DNA from 4 places in the Paenibacillus uliginis N3/975 genome. Region 2 is predicted to be linked to each of the others. Evidence: riboswitches for the same ligand, from Rfam matches in the RefSeq annotation. Region 2 holds a riboswitch; each other region holds the start of a gene.
What was found. A riboswitch is a leader RNA that binds a small molecule or an ion and turns the genes downstream of it on or off. The one in region 2 is predicted to bind cyclic di-AMP.

Region 1 (4,198 bases), 2.6 Mb from region 2:
GATTTCAGTTTTATGGTAGAGCCGTTACCAGCTTTATTTGAGGGAAATACGACGGTGAGCCAATATTTGCGTCTGGATGAAGCGTTGATTCAGACAACCTTTTTGCAGTGGACGGCTGAGAAGGATGAGCTTCTGAGTGATTTATGTGGTCGGTTTATGCATCGTAGGCTCTATAAATATGTAGAAATCGACACCATAGATAGAGAGACCGTCGACGGAATCCGCCAGGCGTTTCGTGATGCGGGACTCCACCCGGATTATGATTTCGAGATTGATTATCCGACCGATCTTCCTTATGATGAATTTCATTCCGGATCGCCTGAGAGCGATAAACAGATTTTGTTGCTGGACAGACATGAACATGTGCGTGAAATATCCGAAGTATCTGATATAGTGCGCTCTATTAGCGGGATTCACCGCGGGCGATACCGTCTATACTTTCCTGAGGAAAAGGTGAGGAACGTTTTGAATACCTTGCCGGAGGATGTCAAAAGCGTGTTTGGACAAGTTAGATAAAATAGATATAAGTAAAGTATTGAACAGCTAGAACCGGCGGTTATTACTGTGCTGGTCTGCGACAAGAAAGGAGATTGTTTATTTATGTTATTCGACACACATACACATCTGGATGCTCCCGAGTTCCACGAAGATCGTGAGGAGGTTATCAACCGCGCCTTGGAAGCCGGTGTAACCCGAATGATCAACATCGGCTTTAACCGGGAAACGATTCCTTCGACCATGAAATTGGCGGAAACTTATGATTTTATTTATGCGGCAGTGGGTTGGCATCCCGTAGATGCGATCACGATGAAGGACGGAGATTTGGAATGGATCGCTACTCTTTGCAGTCATGAGAAAGTAGTGGCTATCGGTGAAATCGGCCTGGATTACCATTGGGACACCTCTCCCAAGGAAGTTCAGCATGAGGTGCTGCGTAGGCAGATTGGTTTAGCACGGGAATTGAACATGCCGATTGTTATTCATAACCGGGATGCACATGAGGATATCGTGAAGATTTTGAAAGAAGAGAAGGCGTCAGAGGTCGGTGGAGTGATGCACTCCTTTTCTGGCAGCTGGGAAACGGCCAAGCAGTGCCTAAATATGGGTTTCCATATTTCTTTCGGCGGGCCGATAACGTTCAAAAATGCGAGACAGCCAAAAGAGGTCTTAGCACAGGTCCCGATGGACCGACTGCTCATCGAAACCGACTCCCCTTATTTAACGCCTCATCCGTTTCGGGGGAAGCGTAATGAGTCTGCTCATGTGAAATTAGTGGCCGAGGCAGCGGCTGAGATTAGGGGCCTGTCTCTGGAAGAATTAGGTTCAATTACGACCAAAAATGCTCTGGAACGATTTGGTATTAAATGAAATCGAGAGCAAATGCGATGAAAAACAGAGCATTAACGACCAATTAAAGTTTTTTAACCGAAAAAGGCGACGATATTACAATATTTTAACCTTTTATCTGAAAAAATGTGGTTGATTGTTGCTTTACAACCTGCATAGAAACAGGATATCATCTTTTCAGTGATAAGAAGCTGATCGGAAAACGAACAGCCGAATATTTTATGAACCGTCTCGCTTAATCTCCGATATTCGGAGAACGGGGGAACCGATACAGGAATAGCTGGCAATCATGCTGCGCTCCACTGTATTTGATTTCTTTTTGGGTCTTTGGGGTGAATTTGAAGGCAGCCGCCATGAGCGGGTGACTTGAGATAGGGCGTCTCTCTTACGTCCGAACCCGACAGCTAACTCCGTAAGCGTAAGTAAGAGAGGCAAACTCGTGCATGCTATTTTCCAGATTCTAGACATCAGGAAGCCACGAAAGAGTCTCTATAACTCTTTCTTTGGCTTTCTTTTATTTTAGAATATTGGAGACAGTATCGTCATACTTTTGGTAAACAGGAGGTGACGATCGTATGGACGGGAAGACGGGGATTAACGCAGGGTGTAGATAGATAGCAGGGCACCCTGTGAGACAATTTGCTATAGTCACGTCAAATGCAATCATGCGTTACCTAGACGGCGGGACTATGAAGGAGGATGACATAGTGGGCGTTATTCAACCAGAAGAGACCCATGAATCACAATCATCCAGCATGTCTTACGCATTACGATGGAAGCATGAGAATTTGCGTCACCTAATGCTGGCCGCCATTGGCGCCATCGCAATTACAGTGCTCGTACTTCTGATTGTTCACAATCAGGCGGGCAAAGAAATTCACCTTGTGGTTGACGGACGTGTCACCACAGTGGAAACCCGAGAGGCTATGCTTCATGAAGTGCTGGATGAGCAGGCCATCTCCCTGAAACCGCAGGATGAGGTTTCCATGCCGTTAAACGGTGTGCTCCAGGATGGAGACCGTGTATTTATTAAACTCGCAGTACCTGTAAAAGTGACTGCAGACGGTAAAGTAAACACAATATTTACTACCCAAGATACGGTTGGAAATGTGCTTAAGGAAACAGGCATTTCAATCAAGGGCGAAGATACAGTAAAGCCTTCCCTGGAAACGAAAATTATTGAAAAAGCAGACATTCGCGTCGTTCGCGTCACGAAACAAACGGTTAAGCAAACTGAAAACCGCTCTTTCCGTGTCATCAAAACGGCAGATCCTTCTCTTGTGAAGGGCGATAACCGGGTGATTCAAAGTGGTAAGCCGGGCATCGTGGTTAACCATATCGAGAAAGTCTACGAGGACGGAAAGCTTGTTTCAAAAAATGTGATAAACAAAGAGATACAGCGTAAGACGAAGGATAAAATTATTGCAGTTGGCACGAAAAAAGTAGTAGTGCCTGAAGCACCTGTTATTGAAACTGCGTCTGCTGACAGAACCACGACTGCAAATGCTACCGTGAGAACGGCAGCCAAGGAATCGAGTCCAGAAAAGCCAGCAGTTAAGGCGGCATCCGCAAAAGTTAAAGTTAACAATGTGGTTTCCAGAGCCGGAGTTGACTTCGAATATAAAAAAGTACTAAACAATGTTTCTATGACAGCTTATTCCGCCGAACAGAAAGGCATCGGTACCCGCACAGCTTCCGGTACACGCGTAACGGAAGGACGTACGATTGCGGTGGACCCGAGTGTGGTTCCAATCGGTTGGTGGGTATATATTGAGGGCGTAGGCTTCCGCCGTGCAGAAGATACTGGTGGTGCCATTAAAGGCAACAAAATTGATGTCTATTTTGATTCTTTAAAAGCGGCATACAATTTTGGGCGTAAAAGCGGGCATACCGTTTATGTGATTGGCCCTGTGAAACCAGAGCTTAATTAACGCATGAATTCCGTTTTACATTGCCATGCTAATGCTATACTATTTAATTAATATTAATGTGATGCTAAGAAGAGGATGAATCATCCTCTTCTTTTGTTTTGGGAAGGAAGAAACAGGGAATGATCAAAGAAGTCATTGTCGTGGAGGGCCGGGACGATACAGTGGCTGTGAAGCGGGCTGTTGAAGCAGACACGATTGAAACCGGAGGATCGGCCATTAACAGCCACACACTGAAACGAATTGCATTGGCGCAAGAACGGCGCGGAATCATTATTTTAACCGATCCGGACCATGCCGGAGAGCGGATCCGTAAGATTATCGACACTAAGGTCCCTGGCTGCAAGCATGCCTTCATTCCGGAAGCCGATGCAACGCGAAAAGGAGACATCGGGGTGGAGAATGCCTCGCCGGAGGCGATTCGCCATGCGCTGGAACGATTGCATACGTCATTTGAAGGATCGGAAAGCCTTATTGGGCTGGATGACCTGATTGAGGCTGGGCTGATTGTGCATCCGCAGGCTGCAGCGAGACGGATGGCGATGGGCAACCTGCTCGGCATTGGATATTGTAACGGCAAACAGTTTCATAAACGGCTGGCCATGTTTCAAATATCACGTGAAGAATTCGCAGCAGCGCTCGCTCAGCTGGAAGAGGGAGGTACAGAGCTATGACACGGATTGATGATATTTCAACCCCGAGAAGAACGAAGGAGATTATACAGCGTCATGGCTTCTCGTTTAAGAAGAGTCTTGGACAAAACTTTCTCATCGATCAAAATATACTGTTCAAAATTGTAGAGGCCGCTGATCTGGATAAGGAAAAAGGCGCACTGGAGATCGGTCCCGGCATTGGAGCTTTAACGGAGAAGCTGGCACAGACAGCAAACAGAGTTACAGCCGTGGAGATTGATCAGCGGCTTA
Region 2 (4,198 bases):
TGTTCATATATGCTGCATTGACTGCCTTCTTGAACAGGAATGAGCAGGCCGGACTGAACCATCATGGTTAACAGACCGACGGTTTTTAGCGTTAATGTCTTACCGCCTGTATTTGGACCTGTTATGATCAGGGACTTGTAGTTACGGCCAATTGCAAAATCCAGTGGGACCATGCCCGGCCCCAACAGAGGATGGGTGGCCTGCTTGAGCGCAATGATCCCTTGATCATTAAGTTCCACGTTTCTTCCGCTGATGGACATGCCATATTTACCTCTAGCGATAATGAAATCGTACATTCCGACAGTATCTGCATTCAGCTTCAATTCGTGACTGTATTTCTCAGCCATTTCGGTCAATGCACTGAGTACTTTGGTCTCTTCCCGAGCTTCTTCGGTCTGCAGAAAGCTCAGCTCATGCTGGAGGCTTGCAACATCGCTCGGTTCGATGTAAACCGTCTGTCCGCTTGCCGATTCATCCAGCACGACTCCGTTAATTTGCTTGCGGTGTTCTTTCTTGATGGGCAGAACATACCTGCCGTTACGTTTACTGACTAGGCTTTCCTGCATGATCGACCGGTGCTTGCTGAGTAAGCTGTCAAGCTTTCGCTTGACTCGCTCTTCAGATACAGCGATTTTTTTGCGGACTCTCGCGAGCTCCTTGCTTGCACCATCAACAACACGGCCGCTATAAATACAGTGTTCGATTTCTGAGAGCAATGAAGGGAGTTCATACATCGAAGAGGCGTATGAGGCTACCTTTGGAGCGATTTCGCTCTTGGTGGCCATATAACGTATGAGCTGCTTGCAGCTGCGCAAAAATTGCTGAATATGGCCGAAGTCGCGTTCAGTAAGCACATAACCAGTTCCGAGCAGTTGCTGGACAGGTTCTATTCCCTCCAAGGAAGGGATGGGTATACTTGCCCCTGCACGGAGCAGTGTACTTGCTTCAGAGGTTTCATCCAGCCTAAGCCGGATTGCTTTAATCTGGGTGAGAGGGGTTATCTCACGAATGTGATTTTTCCCGAGATAAGAGACGGCAAAGCGTTCCAGTTCGGTTTGGACCTTGTCGTATTGCAGCAATTTCATTGTAGCTAAATTCATTTGGGATCAAACTCCTTTATATTGGTGTATATTTGCCTGAAAGAGCCCGTAAAAAACAAAAAAAGGCAGAGAATGAACGTAGGTTCACTCTCTGCCTTTAGTCAGTCCGCCTGGTTTGATCATCTTCACAGGAAATAAAGCTGCCAGTACTTATTGTACGCAGTCCTATTTACCAAAAAATCCGTGCTGAACTCAGCACGGATGAAAAGACGCCAAAACAGGATAGACCTCCCGGGCTTCAATTGATATCCGTTGTTCTTAACTAATTACACAGATGGAAAAAACCATAAGAAAATAAACATAGCCATTTCAGGCCATGAAAAAAAGGATTTTTCCAATCATATGAAATTTGGTTAGTTAAGAACGACCACCGACATCAAAATCTCTCCTTATTAAGAGGGTATGACATTAATATACGGTTTACTTTTGGAAAAAGTCAAGCCGGGATTTTCCCAGGCTGTGTATTATGGTGAAATCAGAATGGTTATAAGTATCGAAAAAGTATCAATTTCGCTCCAAAAGTTACAATCTGTTCATAATTTCATAAAATAGACACAATTTCGACCTATATCAAAGAGCGGGGTATGTTACTTTAAAATAGTTAGCTTGGTTTATTAAGTGCTGAATCCAGACGAGCATAACGTTTGGTACGGGGGAGCTTTATATGGGGTGAATGTTTCTTCTTGTAAACTAGGAAATACCTCTTTCCGAATCCGTCAACTAACCTCGGAAGCAACAGGGAGGATAACATAACATCATGAATAACTTACTGAAATCGGTATTACTTTCAGGGGCGATCGTCGCCTCAACATTAGTTCTTAGTCCTGACTACGCGAGCGCTGCTACTTCTTCCATTAAGGTACAAATTAACGATTCCTTAGTTTCTTTTCCGGACGAGCAACCTTTTGTTGACAGTAAAGGATTTACTCAGGTACCTATTCGAATGATTACAGAGAAGATGGGCTCTACCGTTACGTATGAAAAGCTTAGTTCTTCGAGATCCAAAGTAACGATTAAAAAGGGAAGCAAGACTATCGTACTCAAATCCGGCTCCAATATAGCTTTAGTTGGTTCTAAGCAAGTTGTTATGGACACAAGCATGCGGGTCGTCGATGGCCGAGCTTTTGTTCCTGTTCGGTTCGTATCGGAAGCGTTCGGCTATTCTTTGAAGTGGGATTCTAGAAATAAAATTGCGATAATCAGTACCGATGGCAAAAATCATGCTCCTGCCTGGACAGCACCTGTACATAACACTTCCAAAGGAAATCAGGTTGTATCCACTGCTAAGAAGTATCTTGGGACCAAATATGCATGGGGAGGCGCCTCGCCATCCACCGGATTTGATTGTTCCGGTTATGTGAAATATGTGTATGGCAAGATGGGTGTCAGTCTACCTCATAGCTCCGTATCGATGCATAACAATTACGGAACTCCAGTGTCAAAGAGCAATCTTAAACCAGGGGATCTCGTATTTTTCATTACCAACAAAGTTTCAACATCTCATGTAGGCATTTATATCGGTGACAATAAATTTATTTCTGCCACTAGCAGCGGAGTAACGATTGCCAGCATAAACAGCTCCTATTGGGGACCTAAATATAACGGCGCAAATCGGATTTTTAAATGATTTCTCATAACAAAAATGGGGTTGTCTTCTGGTCATCTGTGATGACTTTCGGGACAACCCCTTCTTTACGTCCATTCGACAAATCTTACCCCAAATTAGGAGACGTTAAAAAGACTAAATTGTTTTTATTACGAAAACAGAACATTTATTGTAATACATCACGATCTTCCGGAAACTTGTCGAAATGATGCTCTGCATAAGAACAAGAAGGAATAATCTTTAGATTCTCACTGCGGGCGTGGCTGATGACTCCACGGATTAGCTGCTCTGCAATTCCTTTTCCACGAAGTGATGGGGATACAAATGTGTGGTCGATACTGATGACCTTGACTCCCATCGGTGAAAATGTAACCTCGGCTGTTGTAGTTCCTTTCTCCTCGAAATAAAAACGCCCATTCTCTGATCTCATTTCGGACATATAATCTCCTCCTTTATTGGGACTACTTTACCCTAATCTGCCCGCCCTTAAACGAAAAACAAATAGGCATACACCCTGTATCGGGCATATGCATACAATGAGGGTAAGGACGAAAAAGGAGTGAACATATGACAACAACATACCCGAGTCACAATGTCGTTTACCAATGCGACCAACATACCGCGCATTCAATGAAACAACACAAGGAAAAAGTACATCATGCGATGAAAAACATGGTCAATCGAAAAGTGCAAGTCCACACGGTGCACAATGAGGTTATCGTGGGTGTCGTAGTAGGGGTGGATGTGGATTTTGTGTATTTGAGCATGGATCCACCTGAAAACATGCGTGGTTTCTATCCGGGATTTTACCCCGGTTTCAACCCTCCGGGAGCTTATGCGCCTTTCAATCCTATTCTGCCGTTGGCCTTGTTTAATTTGCTGACAATAAGCCTGCTGTTATAAATAAATCCGCAGGATGGAAGGAATTGCAACAAAAACCTGCGGAATTCCCGCAGGTTTTTGGTCTCTTTTCGAAGAAACGCTCTTCATCCTTATGTAGGATGCCAAATACGTTTCTTCTAGCTGTAATAAATTGACGTATAAAAAAACAACATATTCCGGATTCGTCCACATAACCATTTACAGAATGGATTAGAGCGAGTGTGCATCCATTCGTTATTCAATCCGGATCTCAATCTAGAGAGGAGGAGGGGCTGTTTGTCATCCACCCCAGAAGGGAAATACCTTTCCAATCAAAGGACTATGTCCAAGAGGAAGTTCAGATTTACACGTAATGATTGGATGGGTTATTTGTTTAGTGCTCCTTTGATTATCGGTGTGCTTGCTTTTGCCATTTATCCGATGTTTGCTGCTCTGTTTATGAGTTTTCACCAGACATCAGGTCTTGCTTTGAATGGAAAATGGGTAGGTATGAGTAATTACAGTTATGCCTTAGAAGATTCTTTATTTTGGCAAGCGCTTACAAATACGTTTGTGATGGGCATCTGGTCTGTACTGCTTGGTATTGCCTTGTCGTTCATTCTTGCAAGTC
Region 3 (4,198 bases), 1.4 Mb from region 2:
TCCAATACCGTCAAACCAATCACGGGCGCAACGAATCGTTGAATATTTCTTCCTTTTAGTTCTACGATTTGCTCTTCTGTTTCTTCGTGGATGTTATTCCCGATCGCAGCAGAACTCTCCGAAACCGAGTTATTCTTTCCCTCCCGGCCTTTCCAAAATTTAAACACGCTTTATTCCCCCTCAATGAGTTCATTAAGCTTATGTACACTTGAAGTCAGGCATCAGATGGGTATGAATCAACTCCTTAAATTCAGAAATATTAGACATTTCCCCGATACCTTTGCCTGTATGTTTTTCATAAATGGATTTTACAAAGTTCGCACCAAAGTCATGCAGCATCGTCCCCGCAAATAGCAGGTCAATAAACTCACTGTATTTCAGATTCCTACACTTTATAAACTCATGGACAGTTTCTACATCACTTTGAAACAACTCAAACACAATCCCAGGATACTCATATTCTATCGGTGCAACGGAGCTGTCAGCAAAATCAATAATATAAACTTGATCCTTCGAATCAATTATTACATTGTCACCCGTAAGATCTCCATGAACATGTATGCAGGTACCGAGCTCATGATGGTTCAGAAAATGCTCAATCTGTTTTCTTAACTCAGGAGACACAACCTTCCAGCGATCATTATGGATTGCTCTCTCAATGATCACATCACGACTCACTTCTTGGTCAGGCAGCGTGTTCAACTTTACCATATCCTCCTGCAGCTTACCTACGAAATCACGCTTTTGCTCAACCGTAAATCCATTTATGGCGTCACCAGCACTTTGGCCTTCGATAAAATCCATAATGATATACTTGAATTCATATTTATCATTAATTTTGGACGCGGCTACAATATTCGGTGTGCGTACGCCTTGGTCAATCGCTCGTTGCATCGCCGACCGTTCAGCTTTATAGTCCTGATCCGTATTCATTCCAGACGAAGTCGGTGCAAAAATTTTGATCACGTAAGATCCTGCTTTGAAGACGGCATTTGTTCCCGGTGTTAGATGAGAGATATCTTCCGCTCCCATTAATCGTTCCCTTACAAATATCTCCTGAATCAGAGGTCTAAAATCCTCGATGGATTGATAAACAGCTCCCCAGCTGTTCCAATCATTAATTTCTTTAGTAAACAAATACGACATTTCGTAATCAACCCCCCAGTTGAATCTCATACAATTAGATCAACACTCTTTACCTACATATAGTAACATCATACAACAAAAAGCCCGCGAATTCATCGCGGACTTCTATTGGTTGCGAAATATTAATTCATACTGCCTACCATCTGAACATAATTTTCTTGACTGATGACACGACGCGCTGTTACATAACGATTCTTATAGTAGGATTCCGAGAGCTTGCTGATTCTTACTCCTCTGCTAGTGGAGGCATGAGCGAACTCATCATTACCAATATAGATTCCTGCATGCGAGATACCGCGGCCACTTGTATTAAAGAAGACCAAATCTCCCAACCGAAGATCATCTTGATCCACGTGAACACCAGCTTCTGCTTGTGATACCGAAGTTCGCGGCAAATCGAGATTATATTTATCAAATATGTACAAAATAAATCCGGAGCAGTCGAAACCGCTTACAGTTGCTCCTCCCCATTTATAAGGAGTTCCTACTAGTTGTGTAACTTCACTCTGAAGCTTCGTCTGATCAGCGTATGCCGTAAAGGCGCCAGAGGAAAAAATAAGTGCAGACCCTAGTAAAGATAATACGACTTTCTTCAAATACACTTTCTCCCTTCGGTGCCTACGGAGTTAGCTAAGGGTTCGGTTGAAGGTCTCCTATATTCCCTTGACTTCAAGAATAATTCACCCAGATCGGTTCCCCCGTTTTCAAAACGAAATTCGGCAAATTCATTAAAGTTTTGTAACTCTATCATAATGTAGTATATTTTGAGGTGATATGTCAATCGTATTCAGTAACAAAATTGTAATTTTATTCTGCAAATCTCGCTAATCACCCGTCATGCCCTGCAGTGATGTCAACTAACAGCAGATTGACCCGTTTTTCTATTTATCGCTCGTATTTTCGTTGGACTCTCGGAAGTAATGTAACTGCTTGGATAATTAATCCCAACGCAATATAAATAAAATGTACAATGGAGAACCCGTTTATGATACCTACTTCCTGTTCTTATTTATTACAGTTTACTAAATATTTCACAAGTTGAAAGTGATATATAATGATCACTGCCTGAAGATCTTTGCCGTCATATACTGTCGCTGCATACTGAACACCTTTGTTGACTAGCCCTTTCTCTTTCTTTAAACTGAACTTGATTATCAGTTTTAAGGAGGGACTTACGAATGTTGGCTTACCAGAACTCTTTATCAACTTTCAGATATCCGCATTGTCATAGTTTTGTACAGGTGACTTATGAATAGAGAAGTATTTGATCGTGAAATGACGAAGATACTCGACTCCGAATTGAAGCTTCCCTTGATTCAAATAGGATTAATCCGTGATGTCATGCTGAAAGAAGACAAAGCAGCGATGACTCTAATAACCACAGAGCTAGAACAGGAGCAAGGCATAACAGAAATACGCTGTAAACAGATTGAAGGGCTATTGCGCACAATGGGAATGACAGACATACATATTAGGGTCAAGCAAGTTTCTGCCGAGGAGAAGCATAGCATAACTGTTCGAGCACAGGAGATGAAACCTTCTGGCCAACAGCCTGCCAATAGAGGGGGGGCACAGGGTTCTTTTCCAGTAAGTCCTTTGATTAAAGCGGGTGTCCAATTTATAGCGGTAGCCAGCGGAAAAGGCGGCGTCGGAAAATCGACCGTTACACTGAATCTGGCTCTATCATTGCAGAAGGCCGGAAAGAAAGTTGGAATCATTGACGCAGATATTTACGGTTTCAGTATACCGGATATGATGGGAATACATGAGAAGCCAGAACCTACGAATAGCCGGCCCACACCGATAGAAAGTGACGGTGTTCAAGTCATATCAACCGGATTTTTTGTTAAAGGTAACGACCCTGTCCTGTGGCGGGGACCCAGACTAGGAAGAATGCTGTCCAGTTTTTTGAATGATGTGATGTGGGGGCCACTGGACTATATGCTCATTGATCTCCCACCTGGGACAGGTGATATCGCTCTGGCTGTTCATCAGATGATACCTGAATGTTCTGAAATTATTGTCACTACACCACAGTCCACAGCAACAGTCGTTGCAGAGCGTGCGGGACTAATGGCCCTTCAGACCAATCACCGTATTCTCGGCGTTGTGGAGAACATGTCTTATTATGAAGATCCTTCAGGCACCAAGCATTATATCTTTGGCAAGGGTGGCGGGGAAAAGCTGGCGAACCAGCTGAATACGTCCCTACTCACCCAGATTCCAATTGTTCCTGATGATCTGGAATCGACTAAGCCGAATCTACTCAGCTCCATTTACGATAATCTGGCTCATCACATTATTCAATCTTCTTCATAAATGCATGACAAATACACCCTTCCAATATGGTGACCGGATTGCTCCGCACCTGCTCGGAAGGGTGTTATTTTCGTATGATTTAATTTTTGTTTTTGTAGTATTCCACAGCCTTCTCATAGTAAGGCTTTTCTTCTTCTGGCAAATCATCGATATAAAATACTGCTGTCACAGGACAAGCCGCTTCACAAGCACCGCAAGAAATACAAATATCCGGGTCAATATAGAACTGGTCCTCTCCTTCTTCAATGCAATCAACAGGACATACGTCAACGCATTCTCCCGCTTTCTCGTCTATGCAGGCTGAACCTATAACATACATGTGATTACTCCCCTCTCCATTGTACTAATCTAGCTTTCTTTTAATCATACATCATAAATAGGAATAATAGGACAAAAAAATCTAGATTCAGTACTTTTTAAACATAAACATATAATAATTATGTGGATCATTGATAATTTTGTCAATACTACCCTACAGCTATATAAATAAATGATATGCCAGCCAACGCTAAGTGTTGACTGGCATATCATTTACGTATACGAATCGAACTCGTTTCCATTTTTATTCCCTGAGGTAGCCGTAGTATATAATCAGTACTTTGATAGTGTAATTTCTATTGAGGCTCATGAGTCGTAATTGGATACAGGTTTCCGTTTAGGGCAAATGAAACTTTACCTGTTTCGTCCGATACTACTAGTACGAGGGCATCACTTCGTTCAGTTAAGCCTAAAG
Region 4 (4,198 bases), 2.9 Mb from region 2:
TGATATATTCCAGAACGGCGTGTTATCCGCAAGACCTTCAAAGCCAGAGCCGTTATTCGCTGCCGAGGAAGTGTACTCATACAGCACTTGTGAAATGCCATGAAAGCCTGCGTTCGTAATGCCCGCCTGACCAGCGTCCGTCATGAGAGCGAGAGCAGTCGGCGCCAGAATAATGAGGGGATGAGCCAGAATGGCAATCGCAATCAGCTTCATCTCCCGGGCTTCGATTTTCCGCCCTAGAAACTCCGGCGTTCGTCCAACCATGAGCCCGGCGAGGAACACGGCCAGAATGGCGTACATTAACATATTCATCAGACCGACGCCTTTTCCGCCGAAGACAGAGTTCAGCATCATGAGAGACAGCGGTGTTATACCGCCAAGCGGTGTCAGCGTATCGTGCATGTTATTGACCGATCCGGTTGTGGCCGCTGTGGTTACGGTCGTAAACAGAGCAGACTGGGCAATACCGAACCTGACCTCTTTGCCTTCCATATTGCCTTGGGAAGCATCGATTCCTAGCCGATTCATCGCCGGGTTACCGTTAGATTCCGATACGTAGGCAAGTGACAGGAATCCGATGAATAGAACCATCATGGCTGAGAAAATAATCCAACCTTGCTTGCGGTTTTTAGCAAATAAGCCGAACGTATAAGGCAGAGCCGCCGCAATACACCACATTGATAAAATCTCGATTACGTTAGTTAGCGGACGTGGATTCTCAAACGGATGCGACGAGTTGACACCGAAATGTCCGCCGCCGTTCGTGCCCAGGTGTTTGATCGATTCCAGTGCGGCCACTGGACCAACCGAAATTTGCTGCTCGGCGCCTTCAAGTGTCGTTACGTTAATAGTAGGTTTTAAGGTTTGAGGAACATTCAGCGCCACGAGCACCATGGCAACAACAAAGGCCAGAGGGATCAACACCCGTGTATGTGCCTTAACAAAATCTTCAAAGAAGTTACCTATCGTTGTACCCTTGCTGGTAATCGCTCGAATAAATGCGATCGCGACACACAGTCCGGTAGCAGCGGATGTGAACATCATCATAGTGATGACGGCCATCTGCGAGAAGTAGGAGAGACCCGATTCACCACTGTAGTGCTGCAGGTTCGTATTGGTCATGAAACTGATAATGGTATTGAACGATAACGTCGGCTCCATGTTGTCGATCCCGTTTGGATTGAACGGCAGTATCTTTTGTAGCCTTAGAATGAGATAACCGGCCGCGACCAGGACTAAGTTGGTCACCACAAAGCTGATTGCATATACCTTCCAGGTCATGCCTTTGCGCTCTTTAAGCCCGATCAAACCGTAGATCGGTTTCTCCGCCCAGGAGAACCATTTATCTGTGCCGTTGGCTTCATTGCGAAACACATTATATAGATGGGTTCCGAAAGGCTTAACGAGCAGCACCAGAACCAGAATAACGATGGCAATTTGTACAATGCCCATGATTGATTGCTTCCTCCTTCAATAACACCCCTAGAATTTTTCCGGGTGAATCAGCGCGTAAATCAAATACAGAAAAATAAAGATCATAAATGCCATAATGATGATCATTGGTTATCAGCCTCCGGTTCATTGACCAAGCGTCCGCACCAGGATAAAAACAAGGTGAACAGTGCGTAAGTTCCTCCCAGAATGAGCACCATGCACAGATCCTGCATGTAAATCCCTCCAAAACATATTTAATAAATAATAGTGGCTAGCTGACGAGTGATGAAATTAAGAAGGAAACATTGGTATGGTTCGTGTGCAGCACGATCGTTGCGCCAAGTCCTTTATAAATTAATCTTGGATTGCTTGAATGAGTGATGACATAGATCGGATCCGAGGTCCATGTACGGCAAATCCGCAAATAACGGCAGCACAGGTTCAGACTGCTTTCAAACAGAAACACCTTGCTGACGGAAAACTCGGGAATGATCCAGGTTTGTTCATCAGTAGTGTCGATCAAGATCATGTTTTTGGCTCCGAGCTTATCCAGACGATCTTGCTCTGCCCGGTTGTTCACGATGGCTGCAAACGGAATTTTATTTCGAATAAGCTGGGTTACGAATTCCTCCCCTGCCTTGGTTGGAGCGGATACGATGATCAGATCTTGTAATTTTTCCATGTTTTCTCCTCCTGATTACTAGAAAGAGAAGGCAACAAAAAGAAGCCTCAGGGAAGGAGAGTCACTCTTCCCGTGGCTTCTGATGACACAGTGAAATACACCGTGCCTTGCACACGACAATCGTTGCCTCTCTCGATACGCTTACGAGGTTAGCTGACGGATTCGGGCGTGAGAGTCGCCCTACCCATAGGCAGTTATCCTGCCGATGTGATTCACCCCTGAGAGAAATACACGTCTCTCGTTTGGTTCCCCCGTTCCTTTTCCATTCAAGGACTCAGCGAATAAAAAGCATTTTTTGATAAAAAAACCACAGAGGCATCAAGCCCTGTGGTCGTGTTTCTCGATCACAAGCTTCATCATCCTCTCCTTGTGAGCAGACCGCGTCAATTAAATGCGTGACTGCTTAACTCAACGCTTACGAGGTTAGCTGTCGGATTCGGGCGGTGAGAGTCGCCCTACCTGATCCGAATTTCATGGAGTCTTCGGATCAGGATTCACCCCTGGAGATGTTCAATGGCGGCTCTCACACCACCTGGCGCATCTCCTTGTTTGGTTCCCCCGTTTCCCTTGCCTAGCAAGGGAATTCAGCGATTCATGAGAAAACATTGTTCAATTCATGATTCGTATCATACGTCTGGCGGTTCGTAATGTAAATCGAGGGAAAGGCACATTTGAGGTGTTTTTTAACGGGATAGCGGGGGGAAAGAAGTCCGATCACCCGAATACTGCTTCATACTCTGTATTTCTCTGTATTTCGTTAATTTTTCGTAAAGTGGCAAGATACTGTGCATTTGTATGGATAATCGATGTCAAGCCCTAATGTACACGTTTTCTTTTGGCTTTTTCGTCGATATTTTGAATTTATAGACCATAAATGAACATTTACTTTGAAAGGGACAATGACGTATGATTCATCCAACTTTAACCATATAATCTACACGCTGAGTTCCCGAAAGGGAGGCGGGGGAACCAACCTCACCATAACTAATGGTGAATGGGGTGAATCCTTAGAGCTTGCTGCGCAAGCACAGGGTAGGGCACTCTCAAGCCCGAATCCGACAGCTAACCTCGTAAGCGTATTGGGAGAGAACACGACCCATCATACTTTAGGTGGCACGATTGTGCCGCATTCAGCGCCTGGGGAGCGGGTTTCTCTGCTCTTTCGGGCTTTTTGTGCTGCAATTGAACCCTAGAAAAGGAGACTGTGAGATGGCTAAAATAACAGACTCTTTACCGCAATTAACGGAACATAAACTACACGAAACTATGATACGTTATATGGAGATTTTCCGTTTTGACGGTAATTCGGCTGAACAGGATATTCCGTGGAACGATAAGAGTACGAACTGTGGATTGTTTAAAATATCTTGTAGCGGTGCTTCTGGTTATGCGGAGTATGCACTGCCGGATACGAGAGAGTATGCAGATCTTGTGCGCTGGTCGTCTGTGTTTATGCGATTAAAGGGACTGACGGTGGCCGAGGCCATAAGCACTGTTCAGAAGCAGCAGTGGGGAGCGGTCCGCACGATGCTGGCGGAGTCCGCTCTAAAGGATCTTTCAGCGAATCTGATCCAGTGTAATGAGCGCCAGCGCCTAGGAAGCCTTCCGCTGGAGCGCTCTTTTCTGATAGATTGTTCGCGGGCTTATTTTTTATTCTGATTCATAATTTATGGAGTGCTCACTATAAGACTGTTTATTTGCCGGACAATGAGTAGGTTTGGGAGCAAACGGACTCAGCTTTATAGCCCCCTAATCCAATTGGACACTCCAAGGTACCTCAGATACACTAAAAAGAAATGAGGAGTCCGTCCATGAAAAGACGATTTCGATGCCCGGTTGAGGCGAAAAAAGAGTATGTCGTAGAGGTGTTGTCTGGTTACCGGACAGAGATGGTTGCGAGAAAATACGGCATGTCTCCCAAAACGTTAAGCGGCTGGGTTCGTCAATATGAGGATGAGGTGGGAGATCTTATGGTCAAAAAGCAGAAAGAAGCCCAAAAAATAGAGCAGGATGCGGCCAAGTTCCAAGAGCTGCAGCAAAAATATGACGAGGCGATGAAACTGTTGGGGGAGAAGGAACTTG

Region 1: another riboswitch for cyclic di-AMP. It lies ahead of B9N86_RS29200 (resuscitation-promoting factor); the one in region 2 lies ahead of B9N86_RS17530 (C40 family peptidase).
Region 3: another riboswitch for cyclic di-AMP. It lies ahead of B9N86_RS10920 (C40 family peptidase); the one in region 2 lies ahead of B9N86_RS17530 (C40 family peptidase).
Region 4: another riboswitch for cyclic di-AMP. It lies ahead of B9N86_RS00600 (hypothetical protein); the one in region 2 lies ahead of B9N86_RS17530 (C40 family peptidase).

Annotation. Positions count from the first base shown of each region.
Region 1 is NZ_LT840184.1:6,281,859-6,286,056, reverse strand. Features, by position in the region: gene B9N86_RS29215 (HD domain-containing protein) at 1-516, shown strand, start outside; gene B9N86_RS29210 (TatD family hydrolase) at 601-1,368, shown strand; cyclic di-AMP (ydaO/yuaA leader) riboswitch at 1,570-1,781, shown strand; gene B9N86_RS29200 (resuscitation-promoting factor) at 2,055-3,278, shown strand; gene rnmV (ribonuclease M5) at 3,398-3,949, shown strand; gene rsmA (16S rRNA (adenine(1518)-N(6)/adenine(1519)-N(6))-dimethyltransferase RsmA) at 3,946-4,198, shown strand, end outside.
Region 2 is NZ_LT840184.1:3,708,718-3,712,915, reverse strand. Features, by position in the region: gene B9N86_RS17535 (endonuclease MutS2) at 1-1,100, opposite strand, end outside; cyclic di-AMP (ydaO/yuaA leader) riboswitch at 1,710-1,850, shown strand; gene B9N86_RS17530 (C40 family peptidase) at 1,858-2,727, shown strand; gene B9N86_RS17525 (GNAT family N-acetyltransferase) at 2,873-3,145, opposite strand; gene B9N86_RS17520 (hypothetical protein) at 3,274-3,609, shown strand; gene B9N86_RS17515 (carbohydrate ABC transporter permease) at 3,865-4,198, shown strand, end outside.
Region 3 is NZ_LT840184.1:2,297,789-2,301,986, reverse strand. Features, by position in the region: gene B9N86_RS10930 (2Fe-2S iron-sulfur cluster-binding protein) at 1-167, opposite strand, end outside; gene B9N86_RS10925 (phosphotransferase family protein) at 199-1,176, opposite strand; gene B9N86_RS10920 (C40 family peptidase) at 1,269-1,742, opposite strand; cyclic di-AMP (ydaO/yuaA leader) riboswitch at 1,747-1,878, opposite strand; gene B9N86_RS10915 (Mrp/NBP35 family ATP-binding protein) at 2,395-3,465, shown strand; gene B9N86_RS10910 (ferredoxin family protein) at 3,545-3,784, opposite strand; partial or broken gene cdaS (sporulation-specific diadenylate cyclase CdaS) at 4,080-4,198, opposite strand, start outside.
Region 4 is NZ_LT840184.1:127,599-131,796, forward strand. Features, by position in the region: gene kdpA (potassium-transporting ATPase subunit KdpA) at 1-1,452, opposite strand, end outside; gene B9N86_RS30885 (potassium-transporting ATPase subunit F) at 1,483-1,560, opposite strand; gene B9N86_RS00600 (hypothetical protein) at 1,706-2,116, opposite strand; cyclic di-AMP (ydaO/yuaA leader) riboswitch at 2,239-2,406, opposite strand; cyclic di-AMP (ydaO/yuaA leader) riboswitch at 2,514-2,716, opposite strand; cyclic di-AMP (ydaO/yuaA leader) riboswitch at 3,046-3,209, shown strand; gene B9N86_RS00610 (hypothetical protein) at 3,326-3,775, shown strand; gene B9N86_RS00615 (transposase) at 3,928-4,198, shown strand, end outside.